DNA from 2 places in the Hydrogenophaga defluvii genome. Region 2 is predicted to be linked to the other one. Evidence: riboswitches for the same ligand, from Rfam matches in the RefSeq annotation. Region 2 holds a riboswitch; the other holds the start of a gene.
The links. Region 2 has a riboswitch for S-adenosylhomocysteine ahead of metH (methionine synthase). Riboswitches for the same ligand answer to the same signal wherever they lie in the genome.
Positions count from the first base shown of each region.

Region 1: another riboswitch for S-adenosylhomocysteine. It lies ahead of ahcY (adenosylhomocysteinase); the one in region 2 lies ahead of metH (methionine synthase).

Region 1 covers NZ_JBHTBZ010000043.1:69,822-76,117, reverse strand. The annotation lists gene ACFQU0_RS14715 (NrsF family protein) at 1-581, shown strand, start outside; gene ACFQU0_RS14710 (hypothetical protein) at 602-907, shown strand; gene ACFQU0_RS14705 (YeeE/YedE family protein) at 978-2,078, shown strand; gene ACFQU0_RS14700 (MFS transporter) at 2,095-3,309, opposite strand; gene ACFQU0_RS14695 (HAD family hydrolase) at 3,306-4,094, opposite strand; gene ACFQU0_RS14690 (hypothetical protein) at 4,189-4,560, shown strand; S-adenosyl-L-homocysteine riboswitch at 4,570-4,650, shown strand; gene ahcY (adenosylhomocysteinase) at 4,718-6,151, shown strand; gene ACFQU0_RS14680 (TlyA family RNA methyltransferase) at 6,254-6,296, shown strand, end outside.
Region 2 covers NZ_JBHTBZ010000017.1:160,678-166,973, forward strand. The annotation lists gene groL (chaperonin GroEL) at 1-300, opposite strand, end outside; gene groES (co-chaperone GroES) at 344-634, opposite strand; gene ACFQU0_RS08880 (porin) at 995-1,981, shown strand; gene ACFQU0_RS08885 (RNA-directed DNA polymerase (Reverse transcriptase)) at 2,525-2,926, shown strand; gene ACFQU0_RS08890 (hypothetical protein) at 2,899-3,096, shown strand; S-adenosyl-L-homocysteine riboswitch at 3,281-3,348, shown strand; gene metH (methionine synthase) at 3,372-6,095, shown strand; gene ACFQU0_RS08900 (GspE/PulE family protein) at 6,215-6,296, opposite strand, start outside.

The DNA of each region.
Region 1 (6,296 bases), on a different contig from region 2:
TGGGTGAGCGCCGCCTGGTGGTGGCGCTCGGCGCGGGTGTGCTGCTGGGCGTGGCCTGGGTGTTGGCGCAGTTCGGGCTGCGGGGCGATCTGGCCCAGGTGGCGGGCACCGCGCCGTTTGCGCTCAAGGTGGCCATGCCGCTGGCGGTGGCCGCGTTGGGCGCGGCGGCGGTGTTCCGATTGGGCCATCCGGGCATGCGCCTGGGCGCGCTGGGTGTTGGGTTGGGCCTGCCTGTGTTGCTGTTGTGGGTGTGGGCCGTGTGGGTGTGGGCCGGTGCCGACCCCGCACAGCGCGACAGCTTGCTGTGGGGCAGCACCTGGCGTGTGTGTTCGATCAACGTGGCCATCACCGCGCTGCCCATGTTGGCCCTGGCCCTGTGGTACCTGCGGGGCCTGGCCCCCACACGCCCGGCCTGGGCCGGCGCGGCGGCCGGCTGGCTGGCCGGCGGCGTGGGGGCAGCCGCTTACGCGCTGCATTGTCCCGAAACGGACGCACCGTTTTTGGCCGTCTGGTACGTGCTGGGGATGTGGGTGCCCACTGCGTTGGGCGCTGTGATCGGCCATCGCTGGTTGCGGTGGTGAGTTCCGCCCATCGGGTGGTGATGATCCACCCCGACGCCCCGCCAAAGCCCGCCTTGGGCGCGCCCTGCAACGGCTGCGGTGTGTGTTGCCTGAGTGAGCCTTGCCCGCTGGGCATGGTCTTGTCGGGCCGGCGCCGGGGCGCGTGTGCCGCGCTGCGCTGGAGCGATGTGACCGGCCGTTACCAGTGTGGTGCCCTGACCGAACCCGAGGCGGTGCTGCGCCCAGGCTGGCGCTGGGTCGCGCCCCTGATGCGGCGCCTGGCGCCACGTTGGATCGCGGCGGGTGTGGGTTGCGACGCTCACCTGGAGACGACGCCACATCCTTGATCGCGGTCAACACAGCGGCTTGCCAAAGTCTTAATATCAGCGATCAACGATATTTGAATTGAGGCAAGCCATGGATTGGACGGCGTGGATTGAGCGCTTCGGCGAACCGGGGGTGTTGGCCGTGTGTGGTGCGCTGGTGGGCGCCGGCTTTGGTTTTTTTGGTCAGCGCTCCAAATTCTGTCTGCGCGCGGCCGTCATCGAGTTCTGGCACCACAAGTTTGGCGACAAGCTGGCCGTGTGGCTGCTGGCGTTCTCCACCGCCGTGGTGGGTGTGCAATTGATGGTATTGCTGGGCGGACTGGACCTGAGCAGCGCGCGCCAGTTGTCGGCGCGTGGCAGTTTGTCGGGTGCGCTGATCGGTGGGTTGATCTTTGGTGTGGGCATGGTCATGACACGCGGTTGCGCCAGCCGGCTGCTGGTGTTGTCGGCCAATGGCAACTTGCGCGCGCTGCTGTCGGGCCTGGTGTTTGCGGTGACAGCGCAGGCCGCGTTGGGCGGCATTCTGGCGCCGTGGCGTGAAGCCCTGTCGGCCCTGTGGACGGTGGAGGGGGGCGACAGCCGCAACCTGCTGGCGCTCACCGGTGTGGGGCCGTGGGGTGGCCTGGCTTTTGGCCTGGTGTGGCTGGCGGCGGCCTTGTTTTTTGCGGTGCGCAGCGGCTGGGGCTTCTGGAAATGGTTTGGTGGCCTGGGCACCGGTTTGATGGTGGCGCTGGCCTGGGCGGGCACCTACCAGGTCATGTCGCACTCTTTCGAGGTGGTGCAGATCCAGGGCATGACCTTCAGCGGCCCATCGGCCGAATGGCTGATGCGGGTGCTGGGCGAGCCCAACGCGCCCTGGACGTTTGGGTTGGGACTGATGCCAGGCGTGTTTGCCGGCTCGCTGATCGGTGCGTTGGTGGGCCGCGAATGGAAGCTCGAAGGTTTTGGCGGTGGCTACACCATGCCGCGCTACATCGGCGGTGCCATGCTCATGGGCTTTGGCTCCATGCTGGCGGGCGGCTGTGCTGTGGGCGCGGGCATGACCGGGGGCGCCATCTTTGCCGTCACCGCCTGGCTCGCCTTGCTGGGCATGTGGGTGGGCGGTGGCCTGGCCGACCGCCTGCTGGACGCGCCGCACCACCACGCCACAGCAGCCGGTCCCGCCAACACCACGGGTGCGGTGGTGCCTTGAGGGGGAGGTGTGTGGCTTATCGCCGGAGCAACGCGTAACCCGCGCCCGCCACGATCAGCAACAATGCCGGAAATCCCACCGTGGGCGACCATTGCAGCGCCGCCGCTCCCAGGGCGGGTGCCAACACCCCGCCCAGCGTGTAGCTCATCACCAGCACGGCCGTGCTGTTGACCAGGGTGTTGCCTGTTTCGCGCGAGCCGATGTCGATCATGACCAGCGTGTACAGGCTGCCACCGGCACCACCCCACACAAACGCCACGGGTGCGGCCAACCAGGGCGTGCCGGCCACAAAGGGAATCACCAGCGTGGCGGCCAGCGTCAGGCCGGCGCCGGCCCGCATCAGCCGGCGTCGGCTGTGTGCCGCGTCGCCCCAGCGTTGCTGCGGATGGCGGGCCATGCGGTCGGCCAGTTCGCCGGCGGGCAACATCACCAGCGCGCTGCCCAGGCCACTGGCCGATACCAGCAGCGCCGCCGCCGTGGCCCCCAGGCCCAGCGCCAGGCCGTACAGCGGCAGCATGGCGGTGAGGCCACTTTCAAAAAAGCCACCGATGAAGCCGATGGCCATGACCATGGGGTGGGTGACCAGCGCGTGCCAGACGCCGCGCAGGCCAACATGGACATCGCCATCGTCGTGGGCTGCCGGCATGGCAGGCACCGACAGGCTGCCCAGCAGCCCCAGCGCCAGAAAACCGACCGCCCACCACACGGCCTGCGCATTCTGTGGTCCCACCCAGGCCAGCATGGCGGGGCCGATCACGAAGGTCGTGCCCACCATGGTCTCGAACAGGCCCACGTTGCGCCCGCGCTGGTGGCTGGGTGAAAACTCGGCCACGATGGCTTCTGCCAGCACCCAGCGCAGGCCGCCCGCCATGCCGGCCAGTAGGTACAGCACAAACCACAACGCCGGCTGATCGGTGAGGGCAAAGCCCAGACCGGTCAGCACCGGCACCGCCGCCGACAGCCACAGCGCCGGCCGTCGACCGATGCGCTGCGTGAGGGCCGAGGCCATGGGCGCCATACACAAGATGCCCACCCACACCGTGGCGGCAAACAGGCCGGCCACGGCGGTGGACATGCCGGCATCGGTGAGGCGCAGCAGCAGCAGGGGCGAGAGCATGAACACACCCACCAGTTCGCAAAACGTGGCGCCAAAAATCGCCACCAGCCCACGGCCTGCGTGGGCGGCCGGCGCTCCCGCTGCGCCGTGGGCGGGCAGAGGGTGTTCGCTCACGCGCGGACCTCTAGCACGGCCTGTGCCACCTGCGCAAAACCCAGCCCACGCTCGCCCGGTGTCACGTAACGGGGCAGGTGCGTGAGTTGCGGGACAAAACGCGCGATGTTGGCCACGCCCACACTGTGGGTGAAGTGGGCAAACATCACTTGGTCGTTGGTCGAATCGCCCACGTAGACCCAGCGGTCCAGCTCGGCGTCGAGCGCACGGCCGGCGTGGGCTTGCAGGATCCAGCGCGCGCCCACCAGCTTGTTGTGTTCACCCACCCAGCCGTTGATGTGGATGCTGCTGACCGTGGCGTTCAGACCTTCGGCGCGCATCAATGCCACCACCTGCTCGATGGCCGCTTCAGGCAGGTGGGTGAACTCGCTGTGGTCGATGGCGATGTCGGTCTCGCGCCCAGGGCTGTCGGTGGCACGCCGTGCGCCAGGCACCTCGCGCTCAATGCGTGCCAGCACGTGTTGCAGGTGGGCGAAGTTGGCGGCGCGGGTGGCGGCGTCCTGCAGGTACAGGCGACCACCGCCGGGCAGCAGGGCCACAGCGCCGTTTTCGGCCACGATGGCGTCCACCGGCCAGGGGGCGGCGCCATGCACAAAAGGCAGGCTCCAGCCCACCGGCCGGCCGGTGATGGCGTAGACCGCCAAGCCTGCACGCTTCAGCTCGGCAAGGGCTTGCAGCGCTTCGCGGGCGATGGCGCCATCGCAGGTGAGCGTGTCGTCGATGTCGGTGAACACGCCGTGGACAGGGGCGCGCGCGGCGGCGGGCCATTCAGACAAGGGCAGCATGGGCCGGGAGCATAGCCGAGGGCATTTAGCAATTTGTCACAAACTAATTTTTTCACTATGCTGCGTGTCCGTTCATCCACCGGAGCGCGACGTTATGAACCCACAGGCAATGGCATGGCTCAAGGCGGCCGCCGTGTATTTCGTGATCGGTGTGGGCATGGGCATTTACATGGGCGCCAGCCATGACCACACGCTCAAGCCCGTGCATGCCCACGTGAATTTGTTGGGTTGGGCGTCGATGGCGCTGATCGGCTTTTATGTGCTGCATTTTGGCGACCGCATGAGCCGCCGGCTGGAGCGCATCCAGTTCTGGCTGCACCAGGTGGGGGCGGTGATCTTGCTGGTGTCGCTGTCGCTGCTGGTGTTGGGCAACACCGAGGTGGAGCCGGTGGTGGGCGTCACGTCCATCGTCGTGGGGGCTTCTGTCCTGCTGTTTGCGGTGAACGTTTTCCGCAGCCTGCGGTAGAATTCGCGCTCTCCCGAGGAGCGTTGCAGCGTGGCCCAGTTGGCGCCGCGTGAGGCTCGGGGTTCAGATTCGCAACGACGCTCATCCACTTATCGTGTGGTGAGCGCTTTTCTCCCCCCGGCAAGTGGTTCTCAAACTTCGTTTTGGAGCACACCACATGAACGCACGCGTCCACGCCGTCAACACCGACTGCGTCATCACCGACATCACCCTGGCCGACTGGGGCCGCAAAGAAATCAAGATCGCCGAAACCGAAATGCCCGGCCTGATGGCCATCCGCGAAGAGTTCGCGGCCAAGCAGCCCTTGAAGGGCGCGCGCATCACCGGCTCGCTGCACATGACCATCCAGACGGCCGTGCTGATCGAAACCCTGCAGGCGCTGGGCGCACAGGTGCGTTGGGCCTCGTGCAACATCTTCAGCACGCAAGACCACGCCGCTGCGGCCATCGCCGCCGCCGGCACGCCGGTGTTCGCCGTCAAGGGTGAAACCCTGGTGGACTACTGGGACTACACCCACCGCATCTTCGACTTTGGCCCCAAGGGCACCGAGGGCGAAGGCCCCAACATGATCCTGGACGACGGGGGCGACGCCACACTGCTGATGCACCTGGGCAAGCTGGCTGAGAAGGATCAGGGCGTGCTGGCCAACCCGGGCAGCGACGAAGAAAAAATCCTGTTTGCCGCCATCAAGGCCAAGCTGGCCGAGGACAACACCTGGTACAGCCGCAAGAGCGCGCAGATCATTGGCGTGACCGAAGAGACCACCACCGGCGTGCACCGCCTGAAAGAAATGTCGGCCAAGGGCACGCTGATGTTCCGCGCCATCAACGTCAACGACTCGGTGACCAAGAGCAAGTTCGACAACCTCTATGGTTGCCGCGAATCGCTGGTGGACGGCATCAAGCGCGCCACCGACGTGATGATCGCCGGCAAGGTGGCGGTGGTGGCCGGTTACGGCGACGTGGGCAAAGGTTCGGCCCAGGCCTTGCGTGCGCTGAGCGCCCAGGTGTGGGTCACTGAAATCGACCCCATCAACGCCCTGCAGGCCGCCATGGAAGGCTACAAGGTCGTGACCATGGAGTGGGCCGCCGACAAGGCCGACATCTTCGTCACCACCACCGGCAACCGCGATGTCATCACCTTCGAGCACATGCAGGCCATGAAGGACCAGGCCATCGTCTGCAACATCGGTCACTTCGACAACGAGATCCAGGTGGCCAAGCTGGAAGCGAACTGCCAGTGGGAAGAGATCAAGCCCCAGGTGGACCACGTGATTTTCCCGGACGGCAAGAAGATCATCCTGCTCGCCAAGGGGCGGCTGGTGAACCTGGGTTGTGGCACCGGGCACCCCAGCTTTGTGATGTCGTCGAGCTTTGCCAACCAGACGATTGCGCAGATCGAATTGTTCAGCCACAGCGACGCCTACGACGTGGGCAAGGTGTATGTGCTGCCCAAGCACCTGGACGAAAAGGTGGCGCGCCTGCACCTCAAGAAGGTCGGCGCGATGTTGACCGAGCTGAGCGACGAGCAGGCTGCGTACATTGGCGTGCCCAAGCAGGGCCCGTACAAGCCAGACACGTATCGGTATTGAACACCCCCGCCGCGCTTCGCGCGACCCCCTCAAGGGGGCGGCGCTGGCGGGCCGGCAGAGCCGGACCCGCGGCTCCCTGGGTTTTGTCTGTGGTGCTCCACCGTGCGTGCTGACCAACTCCTTGTCGAGCGTGGCCTTGCGGCTT
Region 2 (6,296 bases):
CACGATGGCTTGGGCCAGCACGGTGGCGGTGGTGGTGCCGTCACCTGCGTTGTCCGAAGTCTTGGAAGCCACTTCCTTGACCATCTGGGCGCCCATGTTCTGCAGCTTGTCCTTCAGCTCGATTTCCTTGGCCACGGACACACCGTCCTTGGTCACGGTGGGGGCGCCGAAGGAGCGCTCCAGCACCACGTTGCGGCCCTTGGGGCCCAAGGTCACTTTCACAGCGTTGGCCAGGATGTTCACACCCTCAACCATGCGGGCACGGGCTTCGCCGCCAAAAATCACGTCTTTTGCTGCCATTTGTCAGACTCCTAGATAAATAGAGAGATAGGTGGGGCGGGAATTACTTCTCGACGACTGCGAACAGGTCGTCTTCTTTCATGACCAGCAGCTCGTCGCCGTCGACCTTGACGGTCTGGCCGCTGTACTTGCCGAACAGGACGCGGTCGCCGACCTTCACGGACAGCGCCTTGGTTTCGCCCTTGTCGTTGGTCTTGCCCGGGCCGACGGCCAGCACTTCACCTTGATCAGGTTTCTCGGCGGCGTTATCGGGGATCACGATGCCCGAAGCGGTCTTGGTTTCTTGTTCGAGACGCTTGACGATCACGCGGTCGGCGAGAGGACGCAGTTTCATGGAATCTCCTGAATGTGTAACAACAGTGGGTAAAAGCTGGAGTCCACACCGGTGTGCTGCCGGGGCAGTGCCAGTGGGATGGTGCGATGTTAGCACTCAAGTCCAACGAGTGCTGATTTTAGGTTGTACCGTCGATTTTTCAAGTGCCAACCTTCAAGGTGATGAAAATGAACGACGAAACGGATGCGAGTGACTCGTGCCTGTTTGTCGTTGCACTCAAACAACATCCCGGTGCCCAAAAGCCGGGAAAGTTTTGCGTCACCGGGCAGGTTCTGGTGCAATAAGAGCAACTTCCCAAAACGGAGGTTGGCTTGGGGCTGATGCCCACGGCCTCTTTTTTCAACCTTGGAGAATCTCTCAATGAAAAAGACTCTGATTGCTCTGGCCGCCGTGGCCGCCACCGGCGCCGCCTTCGCCCAGTCTTCCGTGACCCTGTCTGGTTCGTTGGATGTGGGCATTGTGCGCAACGGCGCAGCAGGCACCACCACGCTGAACCAAGCTGGCAACGGCCTGAACAACCTGGTGTTCAGCGGTACTGAAGATCTGGGCGGCGGTCTGAAGGCCAACTTCGTGTTGCAACAGCGCTTCAACCCCACCAACGGTAACAACGACGGCACCAACGCTGGTCGCCGTACCTTCCAAGGCGCTTCGACCGTGGGTCTGAGCGGTGGTTTCGGCAACATCCGTTTTGGCCGCGAAATTGAAGCCTACAACGACGTGAACAACTGGGCTGACCCCTGGGGCACCGTGCGTTCGGCTTCCGTCGCTGCGGGCGCTGGCAACGTGTCGACCGGTCCCGACCTCGCTGACCTGGGCCGTTCGGAAGGCATTCACTACAACTCGCCTTCCTTCGGTGGCCTGACCGTTGGCGTCACCTACGGCTTCAAAGACCAAACCGCAGCTCAGCTGGGCGGCGCTGCTGCCGGCACCAAGGCGCTGTTCAGCGCCAATGCTGTGTACGCTGCCGGTCCTCTGACCGTGATGGGCGGTCTGATGCAAAACCGTTACGACGATGACGCATACGTGATTGGTGCCGGCTACAACTTCGGCGTTGCCGATCTGAAGGTGGCTTACCACAACGTCGAAGGCGGTTCCGCTGCCAACACCGCTAACAAGTACACCGCCCTGCAATTCGGCGTGAATGTGCCCATGGGCGCTACGGTGTTCAGCGCTGGTTACATCCGCTCTGAGACCCAAGCACTGGCTGCTGGCCCCAAGGTCAAGTCCAACAAGCTGGGCTTGGGCGCTCAATACAACCTGAGCAAGCGCACTGCCGTGATCGGTACTTATGGCAAGGCCAAGAGCACCAAGGCCAACTTCGACCTGTCCATTCGCCACACCTTCTAATCTATACGCTGGCGTAAGCCAGCTTGGATGAGATGAAAAGCCCGCTGTGGAAACACAGCGGGCTTTGTGTTTGTGCGCCCATGCTGGGCGCACACCCGCGGGTGCAAGTCCCGCTGCGAGCTGGTCACAGTGAGCAAAGTGAAGCGCAGCTGCGTGAGGGCGACCGAGCGTGGGAAGGAAGCGTGAAGCGTAAATCGCGAGCCGATGAACAAGAACCGCATAGAAGGCGCTGCCAAGCAGGGCAAGCGGGTAAACAACCGCAAAGCTCTTGTGACCAAGGCGAGGTGGCGTAGATGCGGCGGCTGTGCGATGAAGGTGTGCGTTCTTACCTGGGGAGATCTCGCCTTGTGCCTGAAAGGGCGACGGCTGTGCCGGAGCGAGAAGTCAGCAAAGGTCGTAGTAGCAGGCGCCGGGGCCGATGAGGTCACAAGGCAAGGGCGAAGGACCAAACGAGAGTGAGTGCTTGAGGACAGGGAGATGTCAAAGGCCATGCGTCAGATGCTGGAGCAACCTGGGCGGGTGAGCGTAGCGCACGGTGAAGCCATGCGTGATCTCATCAGCGACGAAGCCAGCGGCCCGCTCGCTGAACACCAGGGCACAGGGTCGGCAAAGCCGATGGCGGGCCTTGGCCTGCTGGAGGCGGCGCTGACGAGGCAGAACCTGCTGGCCGCGTGGAGAAAAGTAAAGGCCAACAAGGGAGCTGCTGGGGTGGACGGGCTCGACATCGAGCAGACCGCCCAGCTGATCCGCACGAGCTGGCCCGACATCCGCCAAGCGCTTCTGGCAGGCAGCTACCGGCCCATTCCGGTACGCAAGGTGTTGATACCCAAACCCGATGGGAGCCAGCGTGAGCTGGGTACCTGCTTGGCAGGAAGGCGTACTTCGGACTGGCGCAAACGTCGAGGGTCTCGCGAGAGCTGGACGAGTGGTTGCGCCACCGCTTGAGGGCGATCCAGCTCAAGCACTGGAAGGGGGCGAAGACCACCTACCGGGCACTCAAAGCACTGGGTGCGAAAGAATACGTGGCGCGGCAAGTGGCAGTGAGCAGCCGCCGCTGGTTGCGCAACAGTGACCGATTGCTCAAAACGGTGCTCACCATTGCGTACTTCGATTGACTGGGAGCACCAAGGCTGTCATGACCTCAAGCTCTCGAACCGCCCGGGGCGGACCCGCATGCCGGGTGGTGTGGCAGGTGCGCCTCCTATGAGGGAGGCCCCCTATGCCGATTTGATGTTCACCCGTTGCCTTGGCAGCGCTTTGGTGGCGCTTTTGTGGCCCCATCGACTTTAAAATACGCGCTTGACCAAGGAGCGTTGCAGCACCCGGTGCCGGGTGTCAGGCTTGGATGACAACGACGCTCACCTGTACTGTGTTTTCTTCAGGTGAGTCCATGCCCGATTTTGCGAATGTTCCTCCCATGTTGTTGTCTGGCCTGGAGCCCCTGGTCGTGGGCGAAGGCAGCTTGTTCGTCAACATCGGCGAGCGCACCAACGTGACCGGCTCCAAAGCCTTTGCGCGGTTGATTCTCAACGGCGAGTACGAGCAGGCGCTGGCCGTGGCGCGTCAACAGGTGGAAAACGGCGCCCAGGTTATCGATGTGAACATGGACGAGGCCATGCTCGACAGCGAGGCCGCCATGGTGCGTTTTCTCAACCTGATGGCCACCGAACCCGACATCGCCCGCGTGCCGGTGATGATCGATTCGTCCAAGTGGAGCGTCATCGAGGCGGGTTTGCGCTGCATCCAGGGCAAGGGCATCGTCAACTCCATCAGCATGAAGGAGGGGGTGGCCGAGTTCAAACGGCAGGCCACCCTGGTGCGCCGCTACGGTGCAGCGGCCGTGGTGATGGCCTTTGACGAAACCGGGCAGGCCGACACCTTTGCGCGCAAGATCGAGATTTGCGAACGCGCCTACCGCATCCTGGTGGACGAGGTGGACTTCCCGCCGGAGGACATCATCTTCGACCCCAACATCTTCGCCATTGCCACGGGCATTGAAGAGCACAATAACTACGCGGTGGACTTCATCAATGCCACGCGCTGGATCAAACAGCACCTGCCGGGCGCCAAGGTGTCGGGCGGTGTCTCCAACGTCTCGTTCAGCTTCCGTGGCAACGACCCGGTGCGCGAGGCCATCCACACCGTGTTCCTCTACCACGCCATCCAGGCCGGCATGGACATGGGCATCGTCAACGCTGGCATGATCGGTGTGTACGATGAGCTGGAGCCCACGTTGCGCGAGCGCGTGGAAGACGTGGTGCTGAACCGGCGCCCGGACGCCGGCGAGCGTCTGGTGGAAATCGCCGAAAGCGCCAAAGGCGCTGCACGCGACGACAGCACGAAGAACGCCTGGCGTGCCTTGCCGGTGCGCGAGCGTTTGAGCCACGCACTGGTGCATGGCTTGAATGAGTTCATCACCGAAGACACCGAAGAAATGTGGCAGGCCATCCGCGCGGATGGCGGCAGGCCGCTGCACGTGATCGAAGGGCCGCTCATGGACGGCATGAACGTGGTCGGCGACCTGTTTGGCCAGGGCAAGATGTTCCTGCCTCAGGTGGTCAAAAGCGCGCGCGTGATGAAGCAGGCCGTGGCCCACCTGCTGCCCTACATCGAAGAAGAAAAGCGCCTGCTGGTGGCCGCCGGAGGCGACGCCAAGCCCAAGGGCAAGATCGTGATTGCGACCGTCAAGGGCGACGTGCACGACATCGGGAAAAACATCGTCACCGTGGTGCTTCAGTGCAACAACTTCGAGGTGGTGAACATGGGCGTGATGGTGCCGTGCCACGAGATCCTTGCGCGCGCCAAGGTCGAGGATGCCGACATCGTGGGCCTGTCCGGCCTGATCACCCCCAGCCTGGAGGAAATGCAGTACGTGGCCGGTGAGATGCAGAAAGACGACCACTTCCGCCTGCGCAAAATACCGCTGCTCATCGGTGGCGCCACCACCAGCCGTGTCCACACCGCGGTCAAGATTGCACCCCACTACGAAGGCCCGGTGGTGTACGTGCCCGATGCCTCGCGCAGCGTGGGCGTGGCGCAAGGTCTGTTGAGTGAGCAGGCCAGCCAGTTCATTGCCGATCTCAACGCCGACTACGACAAGGTGCGCCAACAGCACGCCAACAAGAAACAGGTGCCGCTGTGGCCACTGAGTCAGGCAAGGGCCAACAAGACGCCCATCGACTGGTCCGCGTACCGGCCGGTGGCGCCCAAATTCATCGGCCGCCGGGTGTTCAAGAACTTCGACCTGGCCGAGTTGGCGCGCTTCATCGATTGGAGCCCCTTCTTCCAGACCTGGGATTTGGCCGGCCCTTTCCCGGCCATCCTCAAGGACGAGGTGGTGGGGGCCGAGGCGCAGCGCGTGTTCAGCGACGGCAAGCGCATGCTGCAAAGGCTCATTGAGGGCCGATGGTTGAGCGCCAACGCCGTGGTGGGTCTGTACCCGGCCAACACGGTCAACGACGACGACATTGAGCTCTACACCGACGAGAGCCGCAGTCAGGTGGCCATGACTTGGCACGGCTTGCGTCAGCAGACCGAAAAACAGGTGATCGACGGCGTGATGCGTCCGAGCCGTTGCCTGGCGGACTTTGTGGCGCCCAAAGGCGTGGCGCCTGACTACGTGGGCGTGTTTGCGGTGACGGCGGGTTTGGGCAGCGAAAAGCGCGAAAAAATCTTTCTGGACGACCACGACGACTATTCGGCCATCCTGTTCAAGGCCTTGGCCGACCGCCTGGCCGAGGCGTTTGCCGAATGTTTGCACCAGCGGGTGCGAACCGATTTGTGGGGCTACGCGTCGGACGAAGCGTTGAGCAACGAAGACCTGATCGGGGAGAAATACCAGGGTATCCGTCCTGCGCCAGGCTACCCTGCCTGCCCCGACCACAGCGTGAAACGCGACATGTTCGATCTGCTGCAGTGCGACGACATTGGCATGGGCCTGACCGACAGCCTGGCCATGACGCCGGCGGCCAGCGTCAGCGGCTTTTACCTCGCACACCCACAAAGCACCTACTTCAACGTCGGCCGCATTGGTGATGATCAGGTGCGTGACCTCTCGGCACGCAAACACACCGACGAGCGCGAACTGCAGCGTTTGCTGGCCCCCAACCTCTGAGCGATCCACCCAAATCCGGGGCGCAGGGCCTTGACCCGGGGACACCGCCGGGCCGGCTTTGCCGAACGGCTGGTGTCGCCCCCTGGGGGGTGACGCGCCCTTGGGCGCGGCGCGGTGGGTCAATTGCAGTTGGCGCGCACTTCGTCGATGCTGGTGAACCCGGCCAGCACCTTTTCGATGCCGTCCTGGCGCAGTGTGCGG